Regions from separate parts of the Kurthia sp. Dielmo genome, predicted to be linked through region 2. Evidence: riboswitches for the same ligand, from Rfam matches in the RefSeq annotation. Region 2 holds a riboswitch; each other region holds the start of a gene.
What was found. Region 2 has a riboswitch for S-adenosylmethionine ahead of KTHG_RS05620 (cyclase family protein). Riboswitches for the same ligand answer to the same signal wherever they lie in the genome.
Positions count from the first base shown of each region.

Region 1: another riboswitch for S-adenosylmethionine. It lies ahead of KTHG_RS00590 (O-acetylhomoserine aminocarboxypropyltransferase/cysteine synthase family protein); the one in region 2 lies ahead of KTHG_RS05620 (cyclase family protein).
Region 3: another riboswitch for S-adenosylmethionine. It lies ahead of KTHG_RS17425 (methionine ABC transporter ATP-binding protein); the one in region 2 lies ahead of KTHG_RS05620 (cyclase family protein).

Region 1 covers NZ_HE578956.1:19,090-29,621, reverse strand. Annotated here, with positions in the region: gene KTHG_RS00635 (undecaprenyl-diphosphate phosphatase) at 1-350, opposite strand, end outside; gene KTHG_RS00630 (lmo0954 family membrane protein) at 553-912, shown strand; gene KTHG_RS00625 (PspA/IM30 family protein) at 934-1,569, shown strand; gene liaF (cell wall-active antibiotics response protein LiaF) at 1,654-2,334, shown strand; gene KTHG_RS00615 (sensor histidine kinase) at 2,331-3,353, shown strand; gene KTHG_RS00610 (response regulator transcription factor) at 3,350-3,979, shown strand; gene KTHG_RS00605 (helix-turn-helix transcriptional regulator) at 4,152-5,438, shown strand; gene KTHG_RS21025 (hypothetical protein) at 5,559-5,711, opposite strand; gene KTHG_RS00600 (hypothetical protein) at 5,900-6,130, shown strand; gene KTHG_RS00595 (homoserine dehydrogenase) at 6,185-7,174, opposite strand; gene KTHG_RS00590 (O-acetylhomoserine aminocarboxypropyltransferase/cysteine synthase family protein) at 7,411-8,685, opposite strand; SAM riboswitch class I at 8,787-8,892, opposite strand; gene KTHG_RS00585 (SLC13 family permease) at 9,133-10,532, shown strand, end outside.
Region 2 covers NZ_HE578957.1:135,106-145,637, forward strand. Annotated here, with positions in the region: gene KTHG_RS05590 (SDR family NAD(P)-dependent oxidoreductase) at 1-47, shown strand, start outside; gene KTHG_RS05595 (energy-coupling factor ABC transporter ATP-binding protein) at 41-796, shown strand; gene KTHG_RS05600 (energy-coupling factor ABC transporter ATP-binding protein) at 781-1,326, shown strand; gene KTHG_RS05605 (energy-coupling factor transporter transmembrane component T family protein) at 1,557-2,300, shown strand; gene KTHG_RS05610 (CHY zinc finger protein) at 2,313-2,630, shown strand; gene KTHG_RS05615 (NAD(P)H-dependent flavin oxidoreductase) at 2,627-3,592, shown strand; SAM riboswitch class I at 3,647-3,747, shown strand; gene KTHG_RS05620 (cyclase family protein) at 3,830-4,576, shown strand; gene KTHG_RS05625 (dicarboxylate/amino acid:cation symporter) at 5,286-6,581, opposite strand; gene KTHG_RS05630 (PhaP protein) at 6,828-7,340, opposite strand; gene phaQ (poly-beta-hydroxybutyrate-responsive repressor) at 7,403-7,801, opposite strand; gene KTHG_RS05640 (polyhydroxyalkanoate biosynthesis repressor PhaR) at 7,970-8,497, shown strand; gene phaC (class III poly(R)-hydroxyalkanoic acid synthase subunit PhaC) at 8,634-9,740, shown strand; gene KTHG_RS05650 (DctP family TRAP transporter solute-binding subunit) at 9,752-10,532, opposite strand, start outside.
Region 3 covers NZ_HE578962.1:140,381-150,912, reverse strand. Annotated here, with positions in the region: gene gltB (glutamate synthase large subunit) at 1-2,516, opposite strand, end outside; gene gltC (glutamate biosynthesis transcriptional regulator GltC) at 2,624-3,526, shown strand; gene KTHG_RS17440 (glucose 1-dehydrogenase) at 3,693-4,454, shown strand; gene KTHG_RS17435 (MetQ/NlpA family ABC transporter substrate-binding protein) at 4,502-5,344, opposite strand; gene KTHG_RS17430 (methionine ABC transporter permease) at 5,391-6,059, opposite strand; gene KTHG_RS17425 (methionine ABC transporter ATP-binding protein) at 6,049-7,074, opposite strand; SAM riboswitch class I at 7,234-7,339, opposite strand; gene KTHG_RS17420 (thioredoxin family protein) at 7,395-7,709, opposite strand; gene KTHG_RS17415 (toprim domain-containing protein) at 7,723-8,067, opposite strand; gene gcvH (glycine cleavage system protein GcvH) at 8,179-8,559, opposite strand; gene KTHG_RS17405 (arsenate reductase family protein) at 8,703-9,059, opposite strand; gene KTHG_RS17400 (acyl-CoA dehydrogenase family protein) at 9,250-10,532, opposite strand, start outside.

The DNA of each region.
Region 1 (10,532 bases), on a different contig from region 2:
AAATGCTCATCGATGAAATCTTCGAATAATAAACCTAAAACGCCTGCAGGAATAATCCCGATTAAGACGTGAATCAAATTGAAATGATTGGATTTGGTTTGTCCTTCAATATGATACAAGCCAATCAAACTTAAGATACGTTTCCACATCACGACAACAACGGCCAAAATCGAGCCGAGCTGAATGACAATTTTAAATGTGTTGGCAGATGAGTCGCCTAAAAACTCACTCGTTTTTAACCACATATCATCCACAATAATCATATGCCCTGTAGATGATACAGGCGCAAACTCTGTCATCCCTTCAACGAAGCCAAGGATGAGCGCTTTTAAAAATTCAATAAACTCCATAATGTCTCCTTTTTCTATCCATAGAATGTGGGATTATCATAACACAACTTCATAGCAGATTTCTTTTACGATTATGTAAAAAAACACCTGTCTTAGCCAAACTCAGCCTCTAGACCTAGATGAAAATCCATTTGTAGACCGTTAAGAAACAATAGAAATCCACGTATGATAAAGATACAAATAACGAAGGAGGCACATGAACATGAAAAAATTTGGTTTAGCTCTTCTCGGAATCATTGCCGGGATCACAATTTTAGGAATGCTTGGCCCGCTTGGAGGACTCTTGTTTTCAGCAGCCATCGCTTACGCAGGAATTCACTTCTATATTAAATCAGATACTACTTTCTCAAAAGTCGTATGGGCTCTAGTAGCCATTGCTGGTGCATTATCAACTATCGCAAACTTCCCAGGATTACTTGGCTTAGTCGCTATCGCATTACTTGTCTACGTCTATAAAAAAGGCGATTGGGGTAGCAAAAAATTAGCACCAAAAGCCACAAAAACAAACGCAAATGACCCATTCCAAAACTTTGAAAAAGAATGGAACAACTTAACAAAATAATGATTATGAGGGGGACTCACAATGAATTTATTACAACGTTTAAAATACGCGATTGAGTCGGATTTCAAAGTTGAAGCATCACCTGAAAATCCATTAGCGCGTTTGAATCAATATATTAACGAAGCAGAAGCACAAACAAATGATACGAAAAAATATTTAGAACGCCAAGTATCACTTAAGCAGCATTTAGAAGCACAGCTTACAAAGGCACAGGAAATCTTAGCAAAGCGTGAAGAACAACTACAACTTGCAAAACAGGCTGGTGAACAGGACTTAATCGTATTCGCAGAAACAGAGCAAGCTGTCTACACAAGCCGTGTGCAATTACTGTCTCAATCAATCCACAACACAACAAATGAATTGATTGCGCTTGAACAAAAACATGAGCAAATGAAGCATAAAATCGAGGATATGAAAATTCGTCAGCTTCAGTTAATGGGGTATGAAAATAATGTCCGCGCAAATTACCATATGGACGCGATGTTAAATCCTGAAACACAGAAACATGTGTCAACAGTAGATGACATGCGTTACTACATCGACAACTTACAATCACCTACACAGGTAGTCGATCCAACAAGCTCATTAGAAGCGCGCCTAAATGCCCTTCAACATGAAGCACCAAAGCAATTACCAACATTGGAAAAAGGCGAATAAATATTATACACTTGAAAGCAGGAAGTCGCGCAATTGCGCGTTTTTCTGCTTTCTACTATACATAAAAAAGGAGGGGACCTTACGATGACACAGCGCACAAATACATTTACGATTTTCTTTCTTGTTGCACTCATGCTGATGTTTGTAGAAGGATTTTTATTTGGGAATGGCAATATTTTCTTCGCATTCTTTGGCGTACTTGGCGTGATTTTTGCGATTAAGAAAAAGAAACGCACGATTTTTTGGATTAGCGCCGGTATTATTGTGCTCGTACTTATATCCATGTGGAGCATGCGTCTTATCGTCCTCGCCATTTTAGGATACGTCATCTTTAAAATGATGCGTAAAGAGCCAGTAGAGTTTGATTTTTCAAGCTATAAAGGCGCGGCAAATACGAAGAGTAATCCTGTTATCGCATTTGATTCAATGAATACAATGGAATCATATGAATGGCGTGATGTGCACATTCAAAATGCGGCAGGCGATATTATTATCGATACGACTTCTACGATTTTACCGAAGGATACGTCACTTATTAATGTGCGCCAAGGCTTTGGTAAAACAACCGTCTACGTGCCGTATGAAATTCCTGTACGCATTCATTTCAACACATTATTTGGTGAAGTTCATGCCTTTGACAATCAATACAATCGATTATTTAATGAATCGATTATGCTACAAGACGGGGCTAAAATCGATACACCGCAGCAATTAATTATTACCGTTTCAACATTCCTTGGCGACTTGGAGGTTGTACGAAAATGACAAAACTCATTATGCGCTTTATCGCGTTTCTTCTATTATTCACAGTAACCTTTGTACTCATTGGCTTTTTCTTTTGGCATACGCCGCAAGGATTCCTTATTTTACTCGAAAAGAAATATTTAGAACTATCGTATGCTGTATGGCTAGCCATCATCTTTAGTGCCCTTAGCTTATTTATTTCATTCTGGTCGATTTCACTCACGCAGCAGCGTGATTACACGTATGGGCAAATGCTAGATCAGCTACTAAGAAATAGCGCGGCACTACCGAAAAAACGTGTATTACCACGCAAACAAACCGCACAAATTGCGGAGCTTGCAGAATTAATTCAGACACAGAAAAAAAGTCTACAACGCTTAATTAATGACGATGCGAAAGCGAAGGAAGCGATGATTGAGGAACAAGTTATTCAAGAACGTCAGCGCCTCGCACGTGAATTACATGACTCCGTATCCCAGCAGTTATTCGCCGCTTCGATGCTGTTATCAGCAATTAATGAAACCATTGATGTAAACGAAACCTCTGCAAAGCAGCTACAGCAAACGGAAAAAATCGTGCAGCAGGCACAGCTCGAAATGCGTGCCCTACTGCTCCATTTACGCCCTGCTGCCTTAAAAGGAAAAACACTTGCAGAGGGCATGAACGATTTATTAATGGAATTACGTCAAAAGGTACTGTTTACGATTCATGAACGCATCGAGGAAGTAACATTACCAAAAGGTGCTGAGGACCATGTCTTTCGTATCGCGCAAGAAACGTTATCGAATACACTACGACACTCAAAAGCAAGCGAGGTTGATTTATTATTAGTCGAACGCAATAAACGCGTCATTTTACGCGTGCAAGATAATGGTGTCGGCTTTGAATTAGATGATGACACACATGGTGGCTCGTACGGCTTACGTAATATCGAGGAGCGCACCATCGAAATTGGCGGGACATGTAAAATCGTCTCTGTCCCTAATCAAGGCACGATTATCGAAGTTCAAATCCCAACCGAACAGGAGGAAACGACATGATTCGTGTATTATTAGCCGATGATCATGAAATGGTCCGTATTGGCGTGTCCGCTTACTTACAAGCACAGCCAGATATGGAAGTTGTCGCTGAGGCAGAAAATGGAAAGCAAGCTGTTGAAAAGGCGCTCGAAACTCGCCCTGATATTATTTTAATGGATATGGTGATGCCCATTATGACGGGCGCTGAGGCAACGGCTGAAATTATTAAGCAATGGCCCGATGCGAAAATTATGGTCGTCACAAGCTTTTTAGATGATGATAAAGTATACCCTGCACTTGAAGCAGGTGCGATTAGTTATATCTTAAAAACGACCAACGCGAAAAGTATCGCAGACGCTATTCGAAAAACATTTGATGGCACGTCGGTATTAGAGCCGGAAGTTACAACGAAAATGATGCAGCGTATGCGTCAGCCTGAGCGTGAACTACATGAAGATTTAACAGAGCGTGAATCTGAGGTGCTGTTATTAATGGCGCGTGGTATGACAAATCAGGAAATCGCCGATGAACTCTTCATCGCCTTAAAAACAGTTAAAACCCATGTTAGTAATATCCTCTCTAAACTCGAGGTGCAAGACCGTACACAAGCCGTTGTGTATGCATTCTCACATCATTTAGTGAATTAAGTAGCTGCTCCTGTGGCTGCTTTTTTATTTTTCAGCACCCTAATTTTCTCTAAAAAGTCGTATCCTATTTTTTACAGGATGTTTTTTTGTAAAAATGAGTTTTTCGAATAGTAAAAACCGCCATTTTTCGCTATTATAAGGACATCCTAATTTAAATAGAAAGGGTTTTCATTTGAACATCGGGCAAAAAATCAAATTGCAACGACTCAAACGCCATATGACACAACAACAGCTTGCAAAAGGGATTTGTTCTACTTCCTATCTTAGTAAAATCGAAAAAAATCATGTCGTTCCAAAACAAGAAATCAAGAATGCTTTATTTAAACGCCTTGATATTCAAGATTCCTTATTTGAAATAGATGAACAGACCTTTATGCATAATATTCAAACAGCTTACCATGCTGTTTTATCGATTCAAACAAAAGAACATGCACGTATTGCGTACAATACATTTTATAGCACACCAATTTCGTTAAAAAATCCACAAAACTTTTATACAACAAATTTATATTTATGTTATTTTTCAATTATTGCAGAAGAGCCTCTCGAGAATGTGCAGCCTCTCGTTAATGGACTTTTAGCAATTAAAGACAACTTCACACCGTATCAAAATTTTTTATACCATGCGATTTATGCTAAGTTTCTATTTAAGCAAAATAAATTTGAAGAAGCAAAATCAGCTGTTTTTAAAGCCTTTAAAGTGATGAATATAGACACAATTGAAGAAATAGAGTACGCCACATTACTAGTACTTGAAGGGCAAATTCATTTTCGTCAGTACGAACATGGTAATGCCTTTTCTCGTACACGAAAAGCACTTGATATTTTCTTAAATAATCATGCGCATGAGCAGATTTTAAAGACCTATAATTTTTTGGGCTTAATCAATCTACAATTCGGCAACTATGAATACGCCTTAAAATTTTTAAATACCGGCTATGACTACGCTGTGCAGCTCGCGAAAAAACATCATTATGGTCAGTTACTGCAAAATATCGGCTACACATATGCACGTATGCAAGAGTCTAAGCGTGCAATTCACTATTATCGCCAAAGCTTAAAAAACAAAAAGGACCCAATGAAGCAATTGATTACAATTCATTCCCTAGTAAAAGAATATTCAAAGGTTAATCAAACCGAGCAAATTACAAAATGGTGTAATTATGGCCTTGCGTTAATTAATAAGTACGGGTTAGAAGATGAAGCGCGCAGCTACCACTTTCATTTTCATATTTATCCAATGCTTCATGACCTGGATGATTTTAAACCGTATTGCTTAGAAAACGCGATTCAGCATTTTAGTGCCATCAAAGACGATCGCAACGTTCAGAAATATGCGCTTGTATTAGCTGAAAAGTATGAAGCATTAGAAAACTATAAAAAAGCTGTTAGCTATTATCATTTAGCAAATGAGGCTAGTTTTTCTGTACGTGCTATCAAAGCTTGGCAAGACCTATAACATAAAAAAACGACACTGCGATCAACACACAGCGTCGTTTTTTTCAATTGAGTAAAGCACATTACTCATTTATTCGGACCGCTATTTCTATCCACTGAAAATAGCGCTTTATCGTTCTACTTATGGAATTAAGTTCATCACAAAGTTTGTAACGTGTTGTAGTGACGTAAAATTAAATAGTTGTTGCGAACAAAACAGCATACTGAAACCAGCCAAAACTAGCGAAAATACAGAACCAACTAAAGCACCTTTTGTCGGTGATTTAATAGACATGAATAGCGGACCCTCCCGTACGTTTTTTACTTACTGCTAGTATACGGGATTAAAATTTCAATTATATGACAAAACGCTTACGTTAACATTAAATCCATTGTCATTTGTAAAAAACACGTTATAAAAGATCTAATGCAAGCCTTTTCATTTTTCGTTATAATTGCTCATAGAAAAGAAGGTGCACACATATGTACAAAACCGTAGCACAAACGGCAAAAGATATTCATATGTCAGAATCACAAGTCATGCGCTATGTGCTGCATGGTCGTATTCGTTCTGTTTATGATGGCGAACAATTTTTAATTAATAGCCAACAATTCACGACGTATTTTGAACAACTTGAACAATTAAAACATGAAATCGACATTTGGAAGGCAACGCCGATTCCAGAGGACATTGATATTAAAGATGAAGATTAAAAAAGCATGTGAGATGGTAATTCGACAAACCCTCTCACACGCTTTTTTATTGTATTAAGCTAAAGATACTGCTTTTTCAGGCTTCGCTAACATATCTGCATAATCTTCCATCATGACACTAGCTGTTGGATACATACCTGCACCCGGTCCAACCATTGTTAATGTGCCAATATAGTTTGTATCAAGGGTTACCGCATTGTTGACGTCATCAATCGCATATAGCGGATGATCCGCTCCAACAAGCTGTGGGCCTACTTTAGCAATAATTTCACCCGTTGCCTCGTCGCGATACGCATCTGCTACGTGGCGATAGCGTAATCCTTGTGCTTTTGCCTCTTCTACCTGTTCAGATGAAATACCATCAATACCTACAACCTCTACTTTATTCCAATCAGGTTGCTCACCAAATGCTAGTGCACAAAGAATCATGAGCTTACGGAATGCATCCTCACCCGACACGTCATTATGTGGATCAGCCTCCGCATAGCCTAAATCTTGTGCGGCCTTTAGCGCGACATCAAACGGTAATTCCTCTGCGCGCATTTGCGTTAGGATATAGTTTGACGTGCCATTTAAAATGCCTTGCACTTGTTTTACTTCATTGACGCGTAGTAGGTTTTGCATCGTTTTAATAACAGGCACGCCGCCCGCCGTCGTTGCCTCGTAGCCTACTTGTACACCTTTTTTCTTGGCCTTTAATTGTAGTTCTTGACCGTATCGTGCAAACATCACTTTATTCGCTGTGATAACGTGACATCCCTTTTCAATCGCTTGATCTAAGTAACCATACGCTGGGTCCTCACCTACAATACCTTCAAACACGACCTCTAAATCTGGAATCGCTAAAATATCGTCAAATGACTCTGTAAATAGTGAAGAATCAATACCTTCACGTACTTTTGATGCGTCACGCACTAAAATTTTTGCGACTTCAATTTCTACGCCTAACGTTTGTTTGAAATGCTCACGACGTTCATGAACGATGTTGTAAATGCCTTGTCCAACCGTACCGAAACCTAAGATTGCTGCCTTGACTGATGTCATATTTGTTCGCCTCCAAATGCTTTTTCTTCTAAACGCTCTTTTTGTACTTACTGAGAGTACAAATGTTCCTTCATTAGAAACAATTATACTTAGTTTAGACGATAAGGTGCATAATTTCAAGAAAATTCTTTCTTCAATGGACAATTGTCTCCTCTAGGCGGTCACAAAGTGTTCAATGGACAAACGAATGAGTTAGCCATTTTTTCTGTTGGTGGCGAATGAGCCGAGTTGATTTTTTAAATACTTGCGAATGCTTTTTCAAGCGCTGCAATAATGTCATCGGCGTTTTCTAAACCGATCGATAAACGCACAAGTTCCTCAGGCACGCCTGAAGCAATTAATTCTTCTGCGCTTAGTTGCTGATGTGTTGTCGATGCGGGGTGGATAATTAGTGAACGCGCATCGCCAACATTTGCGACATGTGAGAATAATTCAACTGTATCGATTAACTGACGACCTGCCTCGCGTCCCCCTTTAATACCAAATGTTAATACGGAGCCGGCACCATTTTTTAAATATTTTTTTGCAAGTGCAGCATTTTCACTCGTTTCAAGACCGTTGTAGCGAACCCATTCTACCTTGTCATGCCCGTCTAAAAATGCAGCAACTTTTGCGGCATTTTCATTGTGACGAGGTACACGTAAATGAATCGTCTCTAAACCTTGAATAAAGTTGAATGCAGCATCTGCACTTAATGTCGGACCGAAATCACGTAATAAAATGACACGAAGGCGCGTCGCAAAGGCGGCACTCGCTGCATCAATACCGTAACGAATCCCATGATATGAAGCATCTGGCTCTGTATAATCTGGGAATTTACCACGCGTCCAATCAAATTTACCTGCGTCGACAACAACGCCACCAATCGTTGTACCATGGCCACCAATCCATTTTGTCGCAGAGTGAATAACTACGTCTGCACCGAATTCGATTGGATTTGAACCGATTGGTGATGCGAATGTATTATCAATAATTAATGGAATATCATGCTTATGTGCAATGTCTGCTAATGCTTCTAAATCAGCAATGGTAAGACTTGGATTCCCAATTGTTTCAGCGTAAATCGCTTTTGTATTTTCCTGAATCGCTGCTTCAAACTCAGCTGGATGACGCTCATCTACAAAGGTCGCTGTAATGCCGTAGCGAGGCAGTGTGTTGGCGAATAAATTATATGTACCACCATATAGACTATTAGCTGCAACGATATGGTCCCCCGCACGCGCAATATTTAAAATCGAGAACGCAATGGCCGCCATACCTGATGATAGCGCTACTGCTGCTGTGCCACCTTCAAGAAGTGCGACACGCTTTTCAAATACATCGACTGTTGGATTCATAATACGAGAATAAATATTCCCCGGCTCCTCTAATGCGAATAACTTACGCGCATGTTCAGAGTCATTAAACTTATAGGCCGTTGTACGATAAATCGGTACTGCAATAGCACCTGTTTCTGGATCTGGCGTTTGGCCACCGTGGATTGCGATTGTTTCTTTTTGAAATTCTGTCATATTCATTTCCTCCTAAAATTTTTCGATGGAACATCGGGAGAAAGAAGGAAAAATAAAAAACCCTTCTTCATAAGAAGAGGGTTGTATAAGCAATAGTCCTCCCCTTATCTTTCAGATCCGATTCAATCTGTAGGATTTAGCACCGTAGTAAAAATACTGGTTGCCGGGCATCGCAGGGCCTATTCCCTCCGCCACTCTTGATAAAGGTATATGATTTTTTTGTTCCATCTGATTGTACATCAGTATAACGAACTTACACATACGCGTCAACAGAATTTTCTAATTTTTTAAAATTTACTGTCTTTATAAGAAATATATGCACATATCCGCTAAAAACACACTTCTTTCGCTCGTTAACGATTGCTGTTACGAAAGTTTTAACTTTTGCACAAAATTACATCCCTTAAACAGCCTATAATTGTAAGTAAAAGGAAGGTGTTATATGCTATGTCTGAAAAAAAAGAGAAAAAGAATTTAAAAGGATTATGGATTGCTTTAGCGTTTCTTACTCTCATTATCATTACATTTCTTCCGAATAACGGCGATGTCCCAATTGCTGGTCAACGCAGTCTTGCCATCCTCGCATTTGCCGTTATTTTATGGGTGACAGAGGCTGTATCCTATCCAGTTAGCGCCGCAATGATTATTGCGATTACAGCAATTTCACTTGGCTTTGCGCCAACAATTGAAGACCCTTCTGCTACGTATACAACTGCTGGTGCCTTAAAAATGATTTTAGGAGGCTTCTCTAATTCTGCTGTTGCCCTCGTTGCCGCTGCACTGTTTTTAGCAGCAGCGATGCAAGCGACAAACCTGCATAAACGCTTAGCATTATGGATTTTAAATATTGTTGGTACTAAAACAAAAAACATTGTTTTTGGCGCCATTTTAGTATCAATTATTTTAGCATTTTTCGTGCCAAGTGCTACCGCACGAGCTGGCGCTGTTGTACCTATTTTACTCGGAATGGTTGCTGCATTTGGACTTGCTAAAAATAGTAGACTTGCCGCATTACTCGTTATTACAGCCGTCCAATCCGTATCCATCTGGAATGTCGGTATTAAAACCGCTGCCGCACAAAACATGGTTGCACTCAGCTTTATTAATAAAGAATTTAATGTTGATGTGTCATGGAGTCAATGGTTCCTTTATGCCGCTCCGTTCTCACTCATTATGTCCGTTATTTTATTTTTCGTGATGATCAAGCTTATCAAACCTGAAACAAATGTCATTGAAGGCGGCAAGGATGTTATTAGACAGCAGCTCGATGAATTAGGTAAATTAAAAGCTACTGAAATTCGTCTAATTGTCATTTCACTACTACTGTTATTTTTCTGGTCAACAGAAGGTCGCCTTCATCAATTCGATACAACAACAGTCACAATTTTTGCGATTGCATTATTATTAACACCAAAAATCGGTGTCTTCGAATCCTGGAAGTCTGTTGAAGCACTTATTCCATGGGGTACAATTATTGTTTTTGCAGTCGGTATCGCACTTGGTACTGTACTGCTTGATACACAGGGAGCTCAGTGGTTATCTTCCACTGTATTTGGTTCACTTGGCCTTGAACATATGCCAATTCTTTCAACAATTGCGCTAGTAAGTGCCTTTAATATTTTGATTCACTTAGGCTTTGCGAGTGCAACGAGCTTATCGTCTGCGCTCATTCCAATTTTAATCGCACTCACAACAACGATTCAACTCCCTGCAGATGCTATCGGCTTTGTCTTAATTCAACAATTTGTTATTAGCTTTGGTTTCCTGTTACCAGTAAGTGCCCCGCAAAATATGCTAGCCTATGGTACAGGCGCCTTTACAGTCAAAGATTTCTTAAAGTCAGGGAT
Region 2 (10,532 bases):
AGTATACGCGCTATGCTGCACACATGGTGAGGTGGTCCCCGTGTTAACCGTTGAAAACACTACATACTATCATACGCCAGGGCATGGTATCGAGAATCTCTGCTTCACCGTTTACGAGCAAGATTGTCTCGTCCTACTCGGAGCGAACGGGAGCGGGAAGTCAACGGTCCTATCGTTACTTGCAGGCCTTTTAACGCCACAATCTGGGAAAATACTGTATGAAGGTAATCCAGTTAAGCCAGGGGAAATCGGGATTGTCTTTCAGCATCCTGATGATCAGTTTATTACGACGTCAGTCATGGATGAAGTTATTTTTGGATTAGAAAATTTACAAGTGCCACGCGAGGAAATGACTGCCCGCGCTTATCAGGCATTAGATGAGGTTGGTATGCGCTGGGCTATAGAACGCCATCCAATGACGCTTTCTGGTGGCGAAAAACAACGTGTTGCATTAGCAGCTGTGCTAGCGATGCGCCCGAAAATTTTACTATTAGATGAAGTGACCGCTATGTTAGATTCCCATGCACGTAGTGATTTTTACACGCTACTAAAAACATTAAAAAAACGCTATACAATTGTTATGACGACGCATATTGTTGAAGAATATTTATTTGCAAATCGCGTTTGTTACTTGCAAAATCATCGTATCGTATTTGATGGAGACTTACCTACATTTGCAGCACATTATCCGACATACGCAATGCCTTTTATCATTGAATTTCAAAGAACGTGTCATTTACCGATTTGCATTCAAACGTATGAGGAGTGTGTTAAACAAATATGGCCATCACTTTAAAGAATGTTACACTAGAGCGTTCATCACATGTTATTTTACGCGATGCTTCATTTCAATTTTCTGACAATAAATGGACGGCGATAGTAGGAGAAAACGGAGCAGGGAAATCAACGCTATTGCAAGCCATTCAACAATTTATACCGATACAGCAAGGATATATTCATCTAGACGGGAAAATAGGTTTTTTATTCCAACATGCAGATCAACAATTTTTCGAGTCAACGGTTGAGAAAGAATTACGTTTCGCTCCACGTCATTTTGGATGGTCTCGTGAAAAAACAGATGCAAAGATAGCGGAAGTGTTAAATCTTGTACAGCTAGATGCATCTATTTTACCGATGTTGCCTTATCAACTTAGTGGGGGACAAAAAAAGCGGTTAGCACTTGCTCTTGTATTTATGATGGAGCCAACTATTTTGCTAGCAGATGAACCAACAGCTGGACTTGATCCAGTGCAACGCGCACTAGTGCTGTCGATTTTGAAAAAAATGGCAACAGCAAGGACATACGATTCTTGCGATTACTCATGAATTAACGGATGTGTTAACTTTTGCAGATGATGTTTTGTTGATGGCTAAAGATGAAGCCCCTCAACTGTTTGAAACGGAGCAATTTTTCTTTGAGGTTCCAAAACGAAAAGGAGTTTATTTTCCACCACCTATTGCGATGTTTCACTTAATAGAACAACGCTTACAATCTCCGCTGCCACGCGCACGTTCAATGCCCGCACTCATCCAAATTATGAAAGAGGCGATACCTAATGGAACAAGTTATTCAATATGTAGCACGCACGTCCATTCTACATCGTCTTGATCCACGGACTAAAATAATAGGGTTAAGCTTTCTATTAATCGGTTTCACCCAAATTCACGAGTGGATACAACTTGTTTTTTCGGCATTCGTAGTCGGCTTGTTATATCATTTTGCACAAATCCCTTTTAGCTATGCGCTACATTCAATACGCCCATTACTTCTAATTTTATTGCTGACGTTGCTTTATCATAGTATGTTTTCAGGTATAACCTATTTAGCAGGATTTTTAATGGGCCTACATTATGTCCTTAAGCTTTTAATGATGATTTTAAGTGGCGTTTTATTAACAGCGACTACCAAACCACTTGAGCTTGCACTTGGACTTGAAACAATGTTGCGCCCTCTTGAAAAATGGCGTATTCCTGTTGGCCAATGGGCATTAATGATTGTTCTGGCATTACGCTTTTTCCCATTAATTATCGAAGAATGGGAACGGATTCGTCTAAGTCAACAGGCGAGAGGCATCACAATAAAACGGTTTAGACAACGGTTGTATAGCCCAGTGCAACAAGTGATTCCGCTACTCTTAGCACTCATTACACGAGCAGAACGTTTAAGCATTGCGATTGAAGCACGCGGATTTCGACAGGGGTTTAATCGAACACATTTTCATCTTCTTGCTTTTCAAAAAAAGGATGGTTATTGCATTTTATTTCCAATATTTGTATCAATCATTGTATTATTATTATAAGGAGTGACAATTATGAATCTTCGTGGTCAACTTGTAGATGAGCAAACACGCTGCGTCCACTATCATACAGCAAAGGATATTATCGCTATCAAAATGAAATGCTGTCATACATATTATCCATGCTATCAATGTCATGAGGAGGAAGCAGATCACCCGATTACGCGATGGACAAAAATGGAGTGGGATGAAAAGGCAATTCTTTGTGGGCGTTGTCATGAAGAATTGTCGATTGCGACCTATTTAGCACATGATACATGTCCACATTGTCACGCTGCATGGAACCCTCGTTGTGAGGGGCATTACCACTTGTATTTTGAAATGGAGGAATGACGATGAACACACGGATTACAGAGCTTTTTGGAATTCAACTACCGATTATTCAAGGCGGCCTAGCCTATCTGGCCTATGCTGATTTAGCGGCTGCGGTTTCAAATGCGGGCGGATTAGGTCAGGTTACGGCGTTAAGTTTACCTAATCCGGAAGCACTGCGACGTGAAATTAAGCGTACGCGTTCACTGACGGATAAGCCTTTTGGTGTCAATTTTGCGATGGGGATGCACGGAACAGGTTATGAGGCGTTTATACAAGTAGCGATTGACGAGAAAGTGCCGGTTGTATCCATTACAGGTGGAAATCCCGCTACGGTTTTAGCGATGCTAGAAGGAACGGGTATTAAAAAGCTCGTACTTGTGGCGGGTGTGCGCCAAGCACAAAAGGCAGAGGAGCTTGGCGCCGATGCCGTCATCGTCGTAGGTCAAGAAGGCGGCGGCCATTTAGGACGTGATGACTTAGGCACAACGGTCCTTACACCACGCGTCGTTGATTCGGTTTCGATTCCTGTTATTGCTTCAGGTGGTTTAGCGGATGGTCGTGGTCTTGCGGCAGGACTTGCGCTCGGTGCGGAGGGTATTGAAATGGGCACGCGTTTTATTGCTACAAAGGAATGTGTCGATGCTTCGGACTATTACAAGCAACTGTTACTCGATAGCACAGAGCAAAATACTGTCGTCGTTAAACGTTCGATTGGTGGTCCTGCACGTGTTATTCATAATGCTTTTGCGGATGAAATTTTAGCCATTGAGCAACAGACACCGACCTATGAGGCATTAAAGGAACATATTAGCGGGCAAGCGAATCGCCGGTTAATCCATGATGGTGAGGAGAATGGTATGGCCTTTGCTGGACAGGTCATTGGCTTGATTGATGATGTGCCTACTGTGGCGGAATTATTTGCGCGCATCGAAGCGGAATATAAAGCAGTAGTAACGCGTTTTTCAGAAATTTCAAAATAATACTTGCAATTCCTAGCGGATTACTTTAATATAAGTATCAACAACTAAATCACTTTCTTATCAAGAGCGTTGGAGGGACTGGCCCATTGAAGACGCAGCAACAGACATTTCGTACTGTGCTAATTCCTGTAGCATCATTTGCTAAAAGATGAGAAGAGAACGGCATCCCATTCGACACCAACCTCTTCTTATCGAGAAGAGGTTTTTTTGTTACTTAAATCGAAAGGGAGATGAGGTATGACAACCACACAGCAATCGATTCAACAGGCACTATCACTTTTAAAGGAGCGTACATGGGTGGATTTAACGCATAGCTTTAGTGCCGATACCCCCCGCTTCAATGCCTTCTCGCCGCTTGAGAAGAAAACGTTATTCGATTATTCAGCAGGCTTTTTCGCACAACAATTTACCTTTGCAGGACAATATGGCACGCATATTGATGCGCCAGTTCATTTTGTTGAAGGCGGCCGCTATTTAAATGATATTACGTTAAAAGAGCTTGTCTTACCGCTCGTTGTCATCGACGTTTCAACAGACGTCGCAAAAAATCCTGATTTTACGATTACCGTACGTGAAATCCTGTCATTTGAGGAACAGTACGGGGAAATCGATAGCGGCTCATTTGTCGCACTACGTACCGATTGGTCAAAGCGCATTGATGATAGCGAGGCATTTAATAATAAGGATGCAGACGATGTGGCTCATACGCCAGGATGGTCTGTTGAAGCACTCCGTTTCTTATTTGAAGAGCGACACATTCGCGCAGTCGGTCATGAAACATTTGATACGGATTCAAGTGAAGAATTTTATAAAAATAAAGCGCTCAAGGCAGAGCTTTATGTGTTACAGCAAGATGCTTATCAGATTGAGTTGTTGACGAATTTAGATCAATTACCCGCTAAAGGCGCGGTCATATTCAATATCGTCGCAAAACCTGATAAAGCAACAGGATTTCCGGTACGCTCATTTGCGATACTACCGTAGCACTCATTCGTGCAAGACTCATTTGTCGCTAAAAAGAGGATGGATTTTTCCATCCTCTTTTTTATTTGCTTCATTTGAAATGGACGAAATCTTCAGGAAGCGGGTTTTGGCTACGACATACTTAAAAATATGTGCCAATTCAGGACAATGGTCCGGTAAAATTTAAAACGTTTACTAACGATACCGCGTAATCTGTCAACAAAAACTGTTATTCCACGCCATCGTCAAAAATCATTATTATTTTCAACGCCCGAAAAAGGGCATTTTACGCTAGAAAGGGGTCTCTAAGGGTTCATTTTGCATAAAAAAGTACCGTTTTAGAGCGCTTGAAATACTATACGAACGAGCATCTCACATTATTTATTCAAAAAACGACAATCCGTACTGTGTAGCTCATTTATGCAGCTTGCTATGTGTGAAAATGTCCCTTTTATGCCTTAAAATACGCAAAAAACCCCCGCTAGAGGACCGAAATATGCCTGTTTTTACAAATGACTTGTACAAACTAATAGTAGTTATCTGCTTAGCTTTAGTAATTCTATATGTTTTTTCGTCATTCAATCAAATGCTTATTACATTTATAGGTGCATACACATATGAATGACACTTATTAAAAAATATGTCGTAGCCAAAAGCCGCTCCTTGGGCATCTGACGATTTTTTGCGAACAAAAAAATGGTCCTGCAATGTTTGCAAGACCATTTATAACTTAAGCATGTTCGTGACGCAAGCGCTTTTCTTCTTTTAATTCAGCGACGAGGACATCATGCTGTTTCGGATCGTATTCGTTTTCCCATTTCGCAACAACAACGGTTGCTACCGAGTTACCGATAATATTTGTAATGGCACGTGCTTCTGACATGAAGCGGTCAACACCAATTAAAAGGGCAATCCCTGCGACTGGAATCATTGGGAATGCGGCAAGTGTTGCAGCAAGGGTAATAAAGCCAGAGCCGGTTACACCAGCAGCCCCTTTAGAAGTCACCATTAAAATCAGTAGTAAATAAAGTTGTTGCCAAATGGATAGATGTACATCATATACTTGTGCGATAAACATTGCGGCCATTGATAAATAAATGGCGGTACCATCTAAGTTAAACGAATAACCTGTTGGTACAACAAGACCGACAACTTGTTTTGAACAGCCGAAGCGTTCTAATTTTTTCATAATGAGTGGTAGGGCAGATTCAGATGAAGAAGTCCCTAAAACAATTAATAATTCATTTTTAATATAGCTCAGGAATTTGAAAATATTGACGTTTGCGGCATATCGTAATACGAGACCTAAAATGACGATAACGAATAATGCCATTGTAATGTATACGCCAAGCATTAATTTTCCTAAGTTCCATAATGAACCCATACCGAAGTTGCCGATTGTATAGGCCATTGCACCAAATGCAGCAAGTGGTGAGAATTTCATTACCATCCCAACAATTTTGAAGAAAATTTGAGAGGCTTGCTCGCATAATGTAATAACTTGTTTCACTGGATCACCGATAGAAGCGGCTGCAAGGCCGAAGAATACCGCACAGACAAGCACTGGTAGTAACTCACCGTTCGCAATTGCTCCAAAGAAGTTTTCTGGTAACACACTCATAACGAATGCTTGAATACCATGATCTTGACTTGCAGCAGCCTTTGTATATTCACTAATATCTGCACCACTTGATTTAAGTGCATCTGTATTAACACCAACACCTGGTTTAATAATATGGACTACGATAAAGCCAATCGCAAGTGAAATCGTAGACATCACTTCGAAATAAATAAGTGCCTTTAAGCCGATACTGCCGACTTTTTTCATATCACCCATGCTACCAATACCCGTCACTACCGTTAGGAAGATAATTGGTGCAATAAGCATTTTGATCAATTTAATAAAGATATCTGCTAAAATTTTCAGCTGTGCGCCAAAACTTGGAAAAATCGCCCCTACGATAATCCCTAGGATAATGGCCAGCACAACTTGAACCGTTAAGTTACGTAAGTTGAATCTTTTCATACGTACACCCCTTTGTATGTAGTTAATAAAACGCTTACAAGACCTAATGTAGTACGAATTTCTGTGCTTGTGAATATTGTGGTCATAATGGTTTTTTTGGTCTTTTTGGTCTTTTGACTTTTCTGACAATGAAATATCTTCTCAAACGACAAAAAAACGCGATAAAGAATAGAATCTACTCTTTATCGCGGTTATATAATAGATGGAAATAAAAAGAGTCTGTACCACAACAGACTCTTACATTCATTATTTTACAACTGGAACGGCAGGAATTGAATCAAGTAAAGACTTGTGATTTTCTTTTAGTTTCGCTGTTAAATCTTCAATGTTTGCTAATGCTTTTTGGCGCTCTGATTTTTGCTCAGAAAGCGTTGTGTTGATTGCTTTTTCCCATTCTGTTTGCGCATTACGGATGTAATCCACGACAGCGTGGTTCGGTTTCCAAGATAATTCTTGCGCTTGCTCTGTTGCTTCTTTTAACGTATCGATCCACGTAGACAATTGTGCAGACTGTGCAGGTGTTGTGAATGCTTCAAATGAAGAAGTCACTTGTTTTTGCCAATCTTTAATCGCTTGGTTTGATTTTTCTTCGACATTCTTATAAGAAGTAAGTGCTTGATCGAATGCTGATTTTTGTGCAGCGAATGCTTCTACTGCGCGTTTTTCTGCATCTTCTTGCACCGTATTGATTGCCTTTACACTGTTTAACCAGTTGTCCCAAATAAGATCTACGCTTTTTGTTAATAGTTCGTTTGCCATGTTAAATTTCCTCCCTAATAGTGGTCATGTTTTTTTAAAGCATGAGCGGGGAGTCTTGGCTGCTAGTCGTTGGTGTCATCCGCTTCATCCGTCTTTTTACTAGCTGGCGTGCTAGGGAAAAGAAACGGATTGTACAATTTGAAGAAGTTCGTTAAGAGTTTTTGGTATTCGCCAAATGAACCGGCCCACAAGTCTAAGTAGCTCAGACCTTCTTCAGTAATGGCGTAAATACGCTTCGCTGGACCATTTTCCTCCGTATTCCACTCGGAAGTGACAAGCTCATCTTTTTCAAGCTGTCGTAAAATACGATAAAAATTTCCTCGGTCGACAGAATCAACACCGAATGTTGTCAGCTTTTCCATTAGCTCATATCCATAAGCGTTAATATCACGCAAATGGAGCAAGATGATGGGCACTAAAATGTTTTTTGGTGCGCCCATTTGTGGTTTTTTCGAATTCATTGCTATCACCTATCTTCAAATTACTTATAAGTGTAATTTACACCTATGTGCATTTTGTGTCAAGCATTTCAAAAAACTTTTTCCAAACAGTAAAATTAATTGAAATAATTGAAGATTATGGTAAAGTGAAAAATGTAAAACGATTTTATTGATAGAGGAGGAATTTACGTGACGAATCAAACATTTGATGCGTTCGGTATCTGGAAAGAGATGTACGACCGTACAGAGAGCGCATTCCGCGACTCGATTCAATCAACACTTGAACAACCCGCATTCGCAGAAGGGTTAGGGCAAGTACAAAAGCAATATTTACAATATCAAGGGCTTGTGAATGGCATGACAGAATCTTATTTAAAACAAGTAAACGTCCCATCACGCGACGAAATTGCGAGCATTGCTTCACTTGTTATTAATGTAGAGTCGAAGTTAATTGATTTAGAAGATCAATTAGACGTACAAGAGGATGCACATGATAGCCACGCAAAAGAAATTAAGCAGTTAAAAACAACGGTGAACCGTCTAGATAAGAAATTAGATACGGTCATTGAGTTATTAACGAAGCAAGTAGAGGCAAAAGCAGCGGCAACGCCAACACCAAAGGCGGCGCCGCAAAAGCCTCTGACACCAGCACCGAATGCACAAGTGAAAACAGCGGCAACACCTGCTGCAAAAAACACGCCACAGACGAAAAAATAATATTCCTAAACGAATGTGTTACATTTTCATCAACATAGAGCCACTCCTAGAATAAATGAAGCCATTTGGATATCCTTTACTTTTCCGCTAAAGGATACTGAAACATACTACTTATTTTGATATTGGAGGTTTTGTTGTGAGTAATGGAGTACCAACAGCGTCGTTCGAACAATGGATCGAAGCGATGAAATTACCAGAAGAAGCCGTGTTGCCACAGGATTTAGAGAAGATTAAACGTTTTACAGAGGTTGTAACAACGGAATCAGACCCGCAAGTAGGTCAAACGCCGAAAGAAGTTATTTGGACAAAAAACAAGTCAAAATTATACCATTATGCACCACATGCGAAAAAGACGAATAAAGTGCCAATTTTATTCATCTACGCATTAATTAATCGCTCATATATTTTAGATTTATACCCAGGAAATAGCTTAATTGAGTACTTAGTAAACGATGGCCATGATGTGTACTTACTTGATTGGGGTACAGCCGGTCACGAGGATCGTCATATGAAAATTGACGATTATATCGTAGACTACATCCCACGCGCAGTGAAAAAAGTATTAAAAGATTCAGGCGCAAAGGAACTAACAATTTATGGGTACTGCATGGGTGGTACGATGTCGACGATTTTCACATCGCTTTATAATGACATTTTACCGATTAAAAATCTTGTTTTAATGACGTCACCAACAGACTTTGAAGACGCTGGTCTTTATACGAACTGGTTAAACAAAGACACATTCCAATTAGATAAAATGGTTGATACACTTGGTAATATTCCATTTGAAATGATTGACTATGGAAATCGCTTATTAAGCCCAATCTCTAACTCGCTTGGCACATATGTTGGTCTTGCAAGTCGTATCGAAAACGACAATGCCGTGTTAACGTGGAAGCTCATGCAAAAATGGTTAAACGATGGCGTACCGTTCCCAGGGGAAGCTTATCGTCAGTGGATTCGCGACTTCTATCAAGAAAATAAACTCGTTAAAGGTGAACTAGCCGTTCGCGGTCAAGAAGTGAAGCTTTCAAATATTAAGGCGAACTTATTAAATATCTGCGCAACACGCGATAATATCGTACAGCCAGAGCAAATTAAGGCGCTAAACAAACAAGTTTCAAGTAAAGTAAACACACTTCACGAAGTACCAACAGGTCACGTGTCGGTATGTACAGGCCGCTATGCGCAGAAAGAGATTTATCCTTTCGTTAGCAAATGGCTAAAAGATCACTCGAAATAATCAAAAAACGCCTACATCACTGCGATGATGTAGGCGTTTTTTTGATGCAATTGTCGCTCGATTGCATCAAGGATGTCTCGATAGTCCTTTTGCTGAAATTCATGATAGAGTGGCTGTAATGTACGCTTCCAGCGAGCTTTTTCATGCGTGCTCAATGTGTAAAAATGCGTCCCGTATGCTTTCATACGCTTTTCATCATCCACATTCATTTTGCGCGCTATTTTTTCATTCCAGGCGCTCGCTTCCTGCATTGATAGCGTAATAATGCCTTTTGATTCAGTTGACAGGCTATCCCAAAAGCGTTGATTCATCAATACACCGTAGCCTAAAATACCATGGTTAGAGCGGGTAATATACGGCTCCTCCTTATAAAAGCTTTTGGAGTAAATATTCGATAATGTATTTTCCTGGACATCAATGGCCGCCTTAGAGATCACGCTATTGACCTCATCAAATGATACCGCCTGTGGTGTAGCACCGAGTAGCTTTGCCTGCATTGTAAGCAAGTTGCTCGCCATGGTCCGCATTCGTTTGCTTTTAAAATCCGCTAATGTTTGAATAGGTGCGTCTTTTGCAATCATTTGCTTAAAGCCATTTTGCCAAAAGCCTAGTCCATGAATGCCTTGTTTTTCTAGCGCTTGACGCAATGTATCACCGACCTCGCTGCTTAAAACACGTGTAACATCTGTTTCATCCTCAAATAAAAACGGCAAATCAAGCACGCCCCATTCAGGCACATCGTTCGAAATTTTTGAATAGGTCGGCGCAATCATTTGCACATCATTATGCTGT
Region 3 (10,532 bases), on a different contig from region 2:
TTGGTTTTTTTAAATGTTAGTAAATTACGAAGGAAGCCTAAGCGCTCCTCATTCGCCATTTCACTATATTGGTGGAATAGACCAAAGTCATTTTTGCGTGTTGCCCACTGCAGTGTATGAATCGTTTTTGGATTAAAGGCATGATGCTCGCCGTTTGCGCGCCACTGATACTCACTACCTGGGGGTAGACCTTTATCCCCTGAATCAATCGCTAGATTATGGCGACGACGTGCCTCCTCACCAATCGTTTGAAGGTCGATACCACCTAACTGACTTGCCGTACCTGTAAAATGCTTGTCGATGACTTCTTTTGAAATGCCTACTGCTTCAAAAATTTGCGCCCCGCGGTAACTTTGAATTGTCGAGATCCCCATCTTCGACATTACTTTTACAACACCCTGACTTGCGGCATACACATAACGTGCTACCGCTTCCTCGTAACTAAATTGTAGGTGTCCATCACGGATTGCTTGATCAATTGTCGCAAATACTAAATACGGATTAATGGCATCCACACCGTAGCCAATTAATGCGGCATGGTGATGTACTTCTCGTACTTCAGCGGCTTCTACGATAATGCTAGCTTGTGTGCGTTCCCCAACGCGTACAAGATGCTGGTGTAGACTACTCGCTGCAAGTAGGATTGGTAGCATCGGCTTGTCAGGCGCGACAAGGCGGTCTGATAAAATCAACAGCTCCACGCCGTCACGAATCGCGCGGTCTGCTTCATCTGCAATGCGCTGTAAATCGCTTGCGACGTCATCTGTCATAAATAAATCAATCACTACCGACTTAACGCTAGGCTGCTGTTTTAGCTGTGCTAGCTGGCCATTTGTCAGTACCGGTGTTTCTAAGAAAATACGCTTGCAGCTCTCCGCCGTCGGATGAAGGATATTCCCTTCCTTCCCTAGCAGCGTCATTGTCGACGTCACTAAATGCTCACGAATCGAGTCAATTGGCGGGTTCGTCACTTGCGCAAATAATTGCTTGAAGTAATGGAATAATGACTGCGGCTTATCCGATAAAATCGCAAGCGGTGCATCATTTCCCATTGAGCCGAGTGGATCGGTTTTCCCTGCCACAATCGGCACAATGTATTTATGAACATCCTCATATGTGTAACCAAAAATCTTTTGATGAAGCAGTAAATCGTCAATATTTTCCGACTTTTCTTTTTGCGCTTCAAGCTCAATTAAATTATCATCTAGCCATTGTTTATACGGCTTGGCTGTTGCCATATCTGACTTCAATTTTTCATCAGCGATGATTTCGCCCTTTTCTAAATCGATTAATAGCATCTTCCCTGGACTTAGGCGGTCCTTATACGCCACATCTTCCTCTGCTACGTCAATAACGCCCACTTCTGAAGAGTAAATAATATAATCATCCTTCGTCACATAGTAGCGCGCTGGACGTAAGCCGTTTCGGTCAAGAATTGCCCCGATTTGTTGCCCATTTGTAAATGCGATTGAAGTTGGACCGTCCCAAGGCTCCATTAATGTGCTATTGTATTGATAGAACGCCTTTTTCTCGGCTGATATATGCGGATTTTCTGTCCACGGCTCAGGTATCATCATCATGGCAGCCTCTGCTAATGGACGACCCGCTAGGACAAAGAATTCAAATGCATTATCGACCATCGCTGAGTCAGAGCCTTCTGCATTGATAATTGGGAGTAGCTTTTCAAGGTCCTCACCAAATGCCTCTGACACAAATTTTTGCTCACGCGCCTTCATCCAGTTGGCATTCCCAAGTACGGTGTTGATTTCACCGTTATGGATAATGTAGCGGTTTGGATGCGCGCGCTCCCATGACGGGAATGTGTTAGTAGAGTAGCGTGAATGGACAAGTGCAATCGCTGAAGTGAAGCGCTCATCTTGTAAATCTACATAAAACTGAGCCACCTCTTCAGGTGCTAACAAGCCTTTAAATACCATCGTTTGCGTAGAGAAGCTTGGGCAATAAAATGTGAACCCTTGCTCCTTCACCCATTTTTCAACACGCTTGCGAATTACGTAAAGTTTTCGTTCAAATGCTAGGGAATTTTCTGACGAAGCACTTGCGATAAATAACTGACGGACAACGGGTGCTGAATTCTTCGCTGTATCACTTAAAGATGCAGCGTTTGTCGGAGCAGTACGCCACCCGATAAGTTCTTGGCCTTCCTCGGTGATGATGGCATTAAATTTTTCTTCAATTTGTCGTCGCTCAGCGTCATCTGCTGTAAAGAAGAACTGACCTACACCGTATTCGCCTTTCGGTGGTAATGCCCATTCTGTGACCTGACGGAAAAATGTATCTGGAATCTGAACCATTAGCCCAGCTCCGTCCCCTGTTTTACCGTCACTACCACGTCCTGCTCGGTGGTCTAGGCGGCAAAGCATTTCTAAACCTTGCACGACGATGTCATGTGTTGGTTCATTTTTTAAGCTCGCATAAAATCCAATCCCGCATGCATCATGTTCGAAACTTGGATGATATAGCCCTTGTTCTTTCTGAATATTTTGAAACGTCATAAAAATCCCTCCCTCGTGAATCTATTTTAAATTCACAAATCAATGCAAACAATATATACTTTATATAGAATCAATCTAAAAAATAGATAAATTGGAGTTGACATGCCTTGGAATTACGACAACTACGCTATTTCGTGGCAGTTGCTGAACGCGAACATATTTCAGAAGCTGCTGAAAATTTACATGTTGCACAATCTGCCGTCAGCAGACAAATTGCCAATTTGGAGTCTGAATTAGGTGCTGAATTGTTTGAACGCATCGGCCGTAACGTCAAATTAACACCCATCGGACATGTATTTTTAGAACATGCCATTGTGGCGTTAAAAGCGATCGATTTCGCCAAAAAACAAGTGGATGAATATTTAGACCCTGAGAAAGGAACGATTAAAATCGGCTTCCCGACGAGCCTTGCAAGCTTCTTGCTACCTACCGTCATCTCGGCATTTAAAAAAGAGCATCCAAATGTATCATTCCATCTGCGACAAGGGTCTTACCGCTTTTTAATTAATGCCGTGAAAAATCGCGAGCTCAATCTCGCCTTTCTTGGTCCCGTACCGCAAAAAGATGAATTAATTAATACAAGAATTTTATTTACCGAAAATATTTCTGCACTTGTCCCTGAAAATCACCCACTTGCGGAGCGCCAGGAAATTCAGCTTGGTGATTTACGCAATGAGAACTTTGTGCTGTTCCCTGAGGATTATATCTTAAATAAAGTAGTCGTTGACGCCTGTAAATCAGTTGGCTTCACACCAAATATTTCATCCGAGGGAGAGGACATGGATGCCTTAAAAGGTCTTGTGGCCGCGGGTATCGGCATTACGCTACTACCTGAATCTGCATTCTATGATGCGACACCACGACGTACGGTGCGTCTATCACTTATCGAGCCACCATTTACACGTAATGTCGGTGTCATTTTCCCAAGTACGCGTGAACTTGCCCCGTCCGAGGAAATCTTCTTAGACTTCGTCGGCAACTTCTTCTCACGTCTTACACAATTCCGTTAATCAACATCCTTCTGAACAACTGCTCAGAAGGATTTTTTATACACAGAAAAGAAAGCGTTTCCAATAATTACAATATAATAGAAGAAACACGCAATGCTTTTTATTTTAACTTTAAAATATTTTGCGTTATACTACTTGCGAAAGCACTTTGAAAGGGGTTTTATACATGAATCGTTTGGACAATAAAGTGGCATTAATTACAGGTAGTGGTGCCGGCATCGGCAAAGAAATCGCGAAACGTTTTGCAGAGGAAGGCGCAAAAATCGTCATTGCAGATTTTAACGAAGCCGCGTTAACAGATACTGTTAAGGAACTACAAGCAGCAGGTCACGAAGCCTTTGGCGTGAAGGTGAATGTTGCAGTCGAGGAAGATGTACAGCGCATGATTGACGATGCGATCGGCCACTTCGGTCAACTTGATATTCTTGTAAACAATGCCGGTGTGAGCGACAATATGCAGGCTGCTGGTAATGTGACAGATGAGGTTTGGCAACGCGTTTTTGATATTAATGTAACGGGCGTGATGCGTGGTATTCGTAAAGTATTACCTCACTTCATAGAGCGCGGTAAAGGAACAATCGTTAATATGGCATCGATTTCAGGCTTATTTGGCGGTCGTGGCGGCTTAGGCTATACAGCGGCCAAACATGCGATTGTCGGCATGACAAAGAACGTAGCGTCGCAGTACGGCCCTCAAGGGATCCGTTGTAATGCGATTGCACCTGGACAAATCCAAACAGGTTTTGCGGCAAACATGGACCATATCGATAAATTTGGCATGGAAGTAGCGATTCGTGGAACAAACTTAATGCCACGTGCCGGTACAGTCGACGATGTCGCAAATATTGCGCTATTCTTAGCATCGGATGAATCTGATTTAGTAAATGGTGTTGCACTAGCAGCAGACGCTGGCTGGAGCGCTTATTAGGCATAAAAAAAGAGGCTAGGGTTAATCCCCAGCCTCTTTTTTATGCTCTATTTACTTACAGGAACGACTGAGCCGCCCCATTCTTCTGTAATATATTCTTGAATTTCTTTAGAATGTAAGACATCGACTAATTTTTTGATTGATTCATTGTCTTTATCTTCTTTACGAACGGCAATTACATTTACGTATGGTGATTCATCACCCTCAATGGCAATTGAATCTTTCTTCGGATCTAAACCAGCATCGATTGCAAAGTTAGAGTTGATAACGACTGCGTCAGCATCTTTTGAATTATTGTACGTTTGTACTAACATTTCAGCATTGACCGCTGGATCGATTTTTAACTCTTTTGGATTTTCTGCAATATCTTTAATTTCAGCGGTTGTTTTATCCACACCATCTTTTAATTTGATTAAATCATTTGCTTCAAGAAGTGTTAAGATACGACCTTGATCTGCTACTGATTTCGAAATAATAATTTTCGCACCTTTTGGTAACTCATCTAATGATTTGTATTTTTTAGAGTAGATAGCGATTGGCTCGATGTGAATACCACCAACATTGACGAAATCATAGTCTTTATTATCTTTCATTTGTTGTGTAAGGTATGGAATATGTTGGAAATAGTTTGCGTCAATATCGCCTGAAGCTAATGCTTTGTTTGGAATAATGTAATCTTGTGCTGTTTCGATTTCAAGATCTACGCCCTCTTTTTCAAGAATTGGCTCAGCTTTTTGTAAAATTTCTTTATGTGGTGTGTTTGACGCCATGATTTTAATTGTTGTTTCTTTTGAATCACTACTTGATTTGTCGTCTGAGCCACATGCTGCTAAACCAAGTGCTAATGATGCTGTTAATAAACTTGCTACTAATTTTTTTGACGCTTTCATAATATAAAATCCCCTTTTCCCTCTTTATATTTGATACGCAATTGCGTTATCGTTTATCAATTTTTGTTGTAAAGAAATCACCAATAAATTGGATAATAAATACGACAATTAAGATTAAAATAGTTGCTATAAACGTTACATCTGTACGAGCTCGTTGGAAGCCATCCACGAAGGCTAAATCACCTAGACCACCTGCTCCGATAATTCCTGCCATCGCTGTGTATCCAACAAGTGCTACCGCCGTTACCGTAATACCTGAAATTAATGCTGGTAACGCTTCTGGAATTAAGACCTTGAAAATGATTGTAGAGGTTTTAGCCCCCATTGAGCGTGCTGCTTCGATTACGCCCTTATCAATTTCACGTAAAGCGATTAATACCATACGTGCGTAGAATGGCGCAGCACCGATAATTAATGCTGGCAATGCGGCATTGGCTCCTAAAATCGAATCGAATAAAAATGTTGTAAATGGAATTAACAAAATAACTAAAATGATAAATGGAATCGAGCGGAAGACGTTCACAAACGCACCCGTAATCCAATTCGCTAGTTTATTTGCCCATAGCTGATAGGGACTTGTTAAAAATAACACAATTCCTAACGCTAATCCCAAAATGAATGTAATGATTGTTGAAACAGCTGTCATATATAAAGTCTGCAGTGTGGCTTCCCAAATTCGGTCCCATTCTACATTCGGAAATAAATTAGTCAACATCACTAATCACCTCCGATTTGATACCCTTATTTTCTAAATATTGAATCGCAGCTGCGACATCAGCATCTGAACCAGTCAACTGGACGATTAACGTGCCGTACGGACCACTCTTCGTCGGTGAGATATTACCGTGGACGATATTGACGTCTACCGCAAACTTGCGAATAATTTCTGTAATGACAGGCTGCTCTGTTTGATCGCCTACAAAAAATAATTTAATTAACTGTCCTTCGCGGTAATCCTCTAGCATTTGTGCGACCGATTCTTTTTGACCGGTTGACGTTGCTTGCGTCACGAAACGTTTTGTAATCGGTGCTTGTGGATTTTGGAATACTTCAAGAACATTCCCTTGCTCAACGACCTTCCCTTTCTCCATGACCGCCACACGATGACAAATCTTACGAATAACATGCATCTCATGCGTAATCAGCACGATTGTTAAGCCTAATTTTTCATTGATGCTCACTAGTAAGTCTAAAATCGCATCCGTTGTTTCCGGGTCAAGTGCAGAGGTTGCTTCATCACAAAGCAGCACAGTTGGATTGTTAGCAAGCGCGCGGGCGATGCCGACACGCTGCTTTTGACCACCTGATAACTGCGATGGATACGCATCATCGCGACCCTCTAGGCCAACAAGTGCAATCAATTCTTTTACACGCTTTTGACGCACATCCTTTTTCACTCCCGCAATCTCAAGTGGAAATGCGATGTTCTCCGCTACCGTACGTGACCATAATAAATTGAAATGTTGGAACACCATGCTGATATGATGACGCGCATTGCGTAGTGCATTGCCGCGTGCCTTTGAAATATTGACATCATTGACAAGCACGTCGCCTGATGTCGGCTTTTCTAAACCATTAAGTAAACGAATCATCGTACTTTTTCCGGCGCCACTGTATCCGATAATGCCGAAGATTTCTCGATCCTGAATTGTTAAACTCACATTATCGACAGCCGTTAGAGAACCATTCGCTGTTTTGTATTGTTTTGAAACATTATCTAACTGAATCACTGTCATTCCACCTTGTTCTAAAACTTTTGAACTCTCTGATTATTCAAATTCCAACAATTATACTATGCTTTGTCGTCGTCCAATTTAAACTGCTAAAAAAATAAAACCCTTCTGTTTTTTAGAGCAACAGAAGGGTTTAACGTATCGTGTCAAACCGTTCTCTCATCTCCCAAAGTAATGACTTTGCGTGAATTGGCACCATATCACATACTGCGACGGTTGCCGGGCTTCATAGGGCACTTCCCTCCACCTCTCTAAATAAGAGTAACGACATAAGTTTTTATTTTATTGTTGGTTTCTACTTTAACACTCTGATATTTTTACGTCAATGACTTATTTAAAATTTTTTCATACAAATTTGGTACGGATTGAAATGCGTATACTTTATCGCGCACTTGCCCATTCTCTGAAATTAGTAGACATGGCACACTTTCAATCTCATAATCGTATGCAATTTGTTCCATATAATTTAGATTTGCCTTCCCCATTGGGATTTGTGGCAATACCTGCTCTGTGACGTCCATCATTTTAGACGCTACTGCACATGTGCCACACATTGGCGTATATAAATAAAAAGCCGTGACGTCATGTTTTGTACGTTCTTGCTCCCATTCTTCGCGAGACCATTCTTTCATTACATGTCATTCCTTATCGTATTAAATAGGCGGGATTCACTTGAAAATCAGCTGCTGCTAGCACGAAAGCTAAATAATTTTGCGGTGTATGCTCGACTTGCTTATACGTTCGTCGCGTGTATAAATGCTCGGCATGAGGAAAATAATGCTGCACGAGCTTTCGCGCTTTCTCACCGGACTCATCCGCATCAAAAAACACATATAAGTCACTGTCCTCATAAGGTGTAAGTAGCTCCTCTAGTCGGTCCTCACTTATCGTACCATTCGTACAAATAATTTCGACCACTTCATTTAGTATGGGCAAAATGCGTAGCTTATCTTGCTTTCCTTCAACGATTAACACCTTGTCTGTCACCATTTCTGCCACCTCCACAAGCTTCCCCGTCTTCTACTTTAGTTATACCACAGCGCATGCACTCTACACAAAAAAGAACTACCCCAGTTGAGGTAGCTCTTTGTGATGCTAATATTATTCAGCGATTGCTTCTTGATATTGTTCTGCAGTTAATAAACTTTCAACGTCTGCTTCATTTGCAGGTTCAACAACGACCATCCAAGCTTGCTCGTATGGCGATTCGTTTACTAGCTCTGGAGAATCTTCTAAGTTTTCGTTTACTTCTAGAATTTTACCAGCGATTGGTAAGTATAATTCAGAAACTGTTTTTACAGATTCTACACTACCGAATGATTCGCCAGCACCGATTTCATCGCCTACTGCTGGTAGTTCAACGAATACGATATCGCCAAGTTCTGATTGTGCAAATTCAGTAATACCGATTACTGCTTTACCATCTTCTAATTTAACCCATTCGTGATCTTCTGTGTAACGTAAATTTGTTGGAACGCTCATTGTTTATTCCCTCCGTTTATGTAATTTCATCTTTATTGTGTCACGTTTTCCGCGTGTTGACAAGGGTAATTCCGAACTTTCTAAAGGTCATACATCTTGTTGCAACAGCATTTCAAGCGATTTTTGGTCGTCCATAATGGACACTATTTGTACGATTCGACAAATTCCTGCTCTTTAAAGCCTAAAGTTACTTTTTTACCGTCCGTAGTGAGAGGACGCTTGATTAACATACCATCTGACGCTAAAAGTGTTAATTGTTCGTCTTCTGACATATCAGCAAGCTTATCTTTCAATCCTAACTCACGATATTTCATGCCAGATGTGTTGAAAAATTTCTTCAATGGAAGCCCACTTAGTTCATAAAACTTGCGTAACTCATCCTTCGTCGGTGTGTCTGTCGTAATGTCATATGCCGTAAAGTCGATGCCTTCATCTTTCAACCATTTTGACGCCTTTTTACATGTCGTACATTTTGGATAATGGTAAAACTGAATCGCCATTTTGTATGCGTACCCCCTTCTCGTTTCCTCTATTGTATAGACATTTGAAAGCCTTTGCAAATACGAAAAGAAAAAGGATAGACGCACCCACTGCATCTACCCTTCTCTTTATTTACATGGCCTACAGTAATATGGGAGTATTGTGTAGTTGTCTTTCGGGTAAGGCCTCTTACTTCCATACCCGAGTCACTTACACGATGAATTTTTCAGCTGCAATTAATGCTTCTGCTGCTTGGCGTTTTAGGCGAATCGTTTTCTTCGGTGTATAACGACCAAATTTACGAAGTGCTGATAGCATCATACGTTGGTTGTCACCTGATGATGAGTTCACTAGCGTATCACGCGCTTCTGCTAAGATTGTTTCAAAGGCATCTTGGCTGAAGATTTCTGTATACAATAGCTTTTGAGCCGCTTTGTCTGCACCATCGCGGTCAATCGCTTTTTGCGTACGTAATACCGCTGATTCCATCGCGAATAATTGGTTCGCGATATTGGCGATATTCACAAGAATTTCTTGCTCATCTTCTAGCTTGTTACCATATTTAAGCGCTGCTGTCCCTGCCGCAAGTAACGCCACTTTTTTCGCCATTTTCACTAAATATTTTTCTTGTGCTAATGGTTCGTCTGCGATTTCTTCTGGTACCATACCTAAGATTTCTTGCTGCAGTGCTTGCGCTTGCTCAAGAAGCGGTAATTCGCCCTTCATTGCTTTCTTCATAAAGGTACCTGGAACGATTAAACGGTTGATTTCGTTTGTTCCTTCGAAAATACGGTTGATACGAGAATCGCGGTAAATACGCTCTACTTCGTATTCTGCCATGTAGCCGTAACCACCGTGCAGCTGCACCGCTTCATCCGCTACATAATCAAGTACTTCTGAACCAAAGACTTTGTTGATTGAGCACTCAATCGCATACTCTGCAATCGCTTCTGCAATCTTTTTACCGTCTTTTTTCTCTTCATCACTCATTTGACCCATATTGTCCTCAAAGTACCCAACTGTACGATAAATTAATGATTCAGAGGCATAGATTTGTGCCGCCATATTCGCTAATTTTTCCTTTGTTAAGTTGAATGAAGAAATTGGTGTATTGAATTGCTTACGTTCATTAACGTATTGAATCGTAATATCTAATGCGCGTTTTGATGAGCCAATTGTACCTACGCCTAATTTGTAGCGACCAATATTTAAAATATTGAACGCGATGATGTGGCCGCGACCTACTTCACCAAGTAAATTTTCTACTGGCACTTCTACGTCCTCTAAAATAAGCGTACGTGTAGAAGATGATTTGATCCCCATTTTCTTCTCTTCCGCACCAGTTGATACGCCTGCAAATTCACGCTCTACGATAAACGCTGTGAATTTTTCACCATCAATTTTCGCGTATACAACGAATACATCCGCAAAGCCTGAGTTTGTAATCCATTGCTTTTCACCATTTAATACATAGTGCGTACCTGCTTCATTTA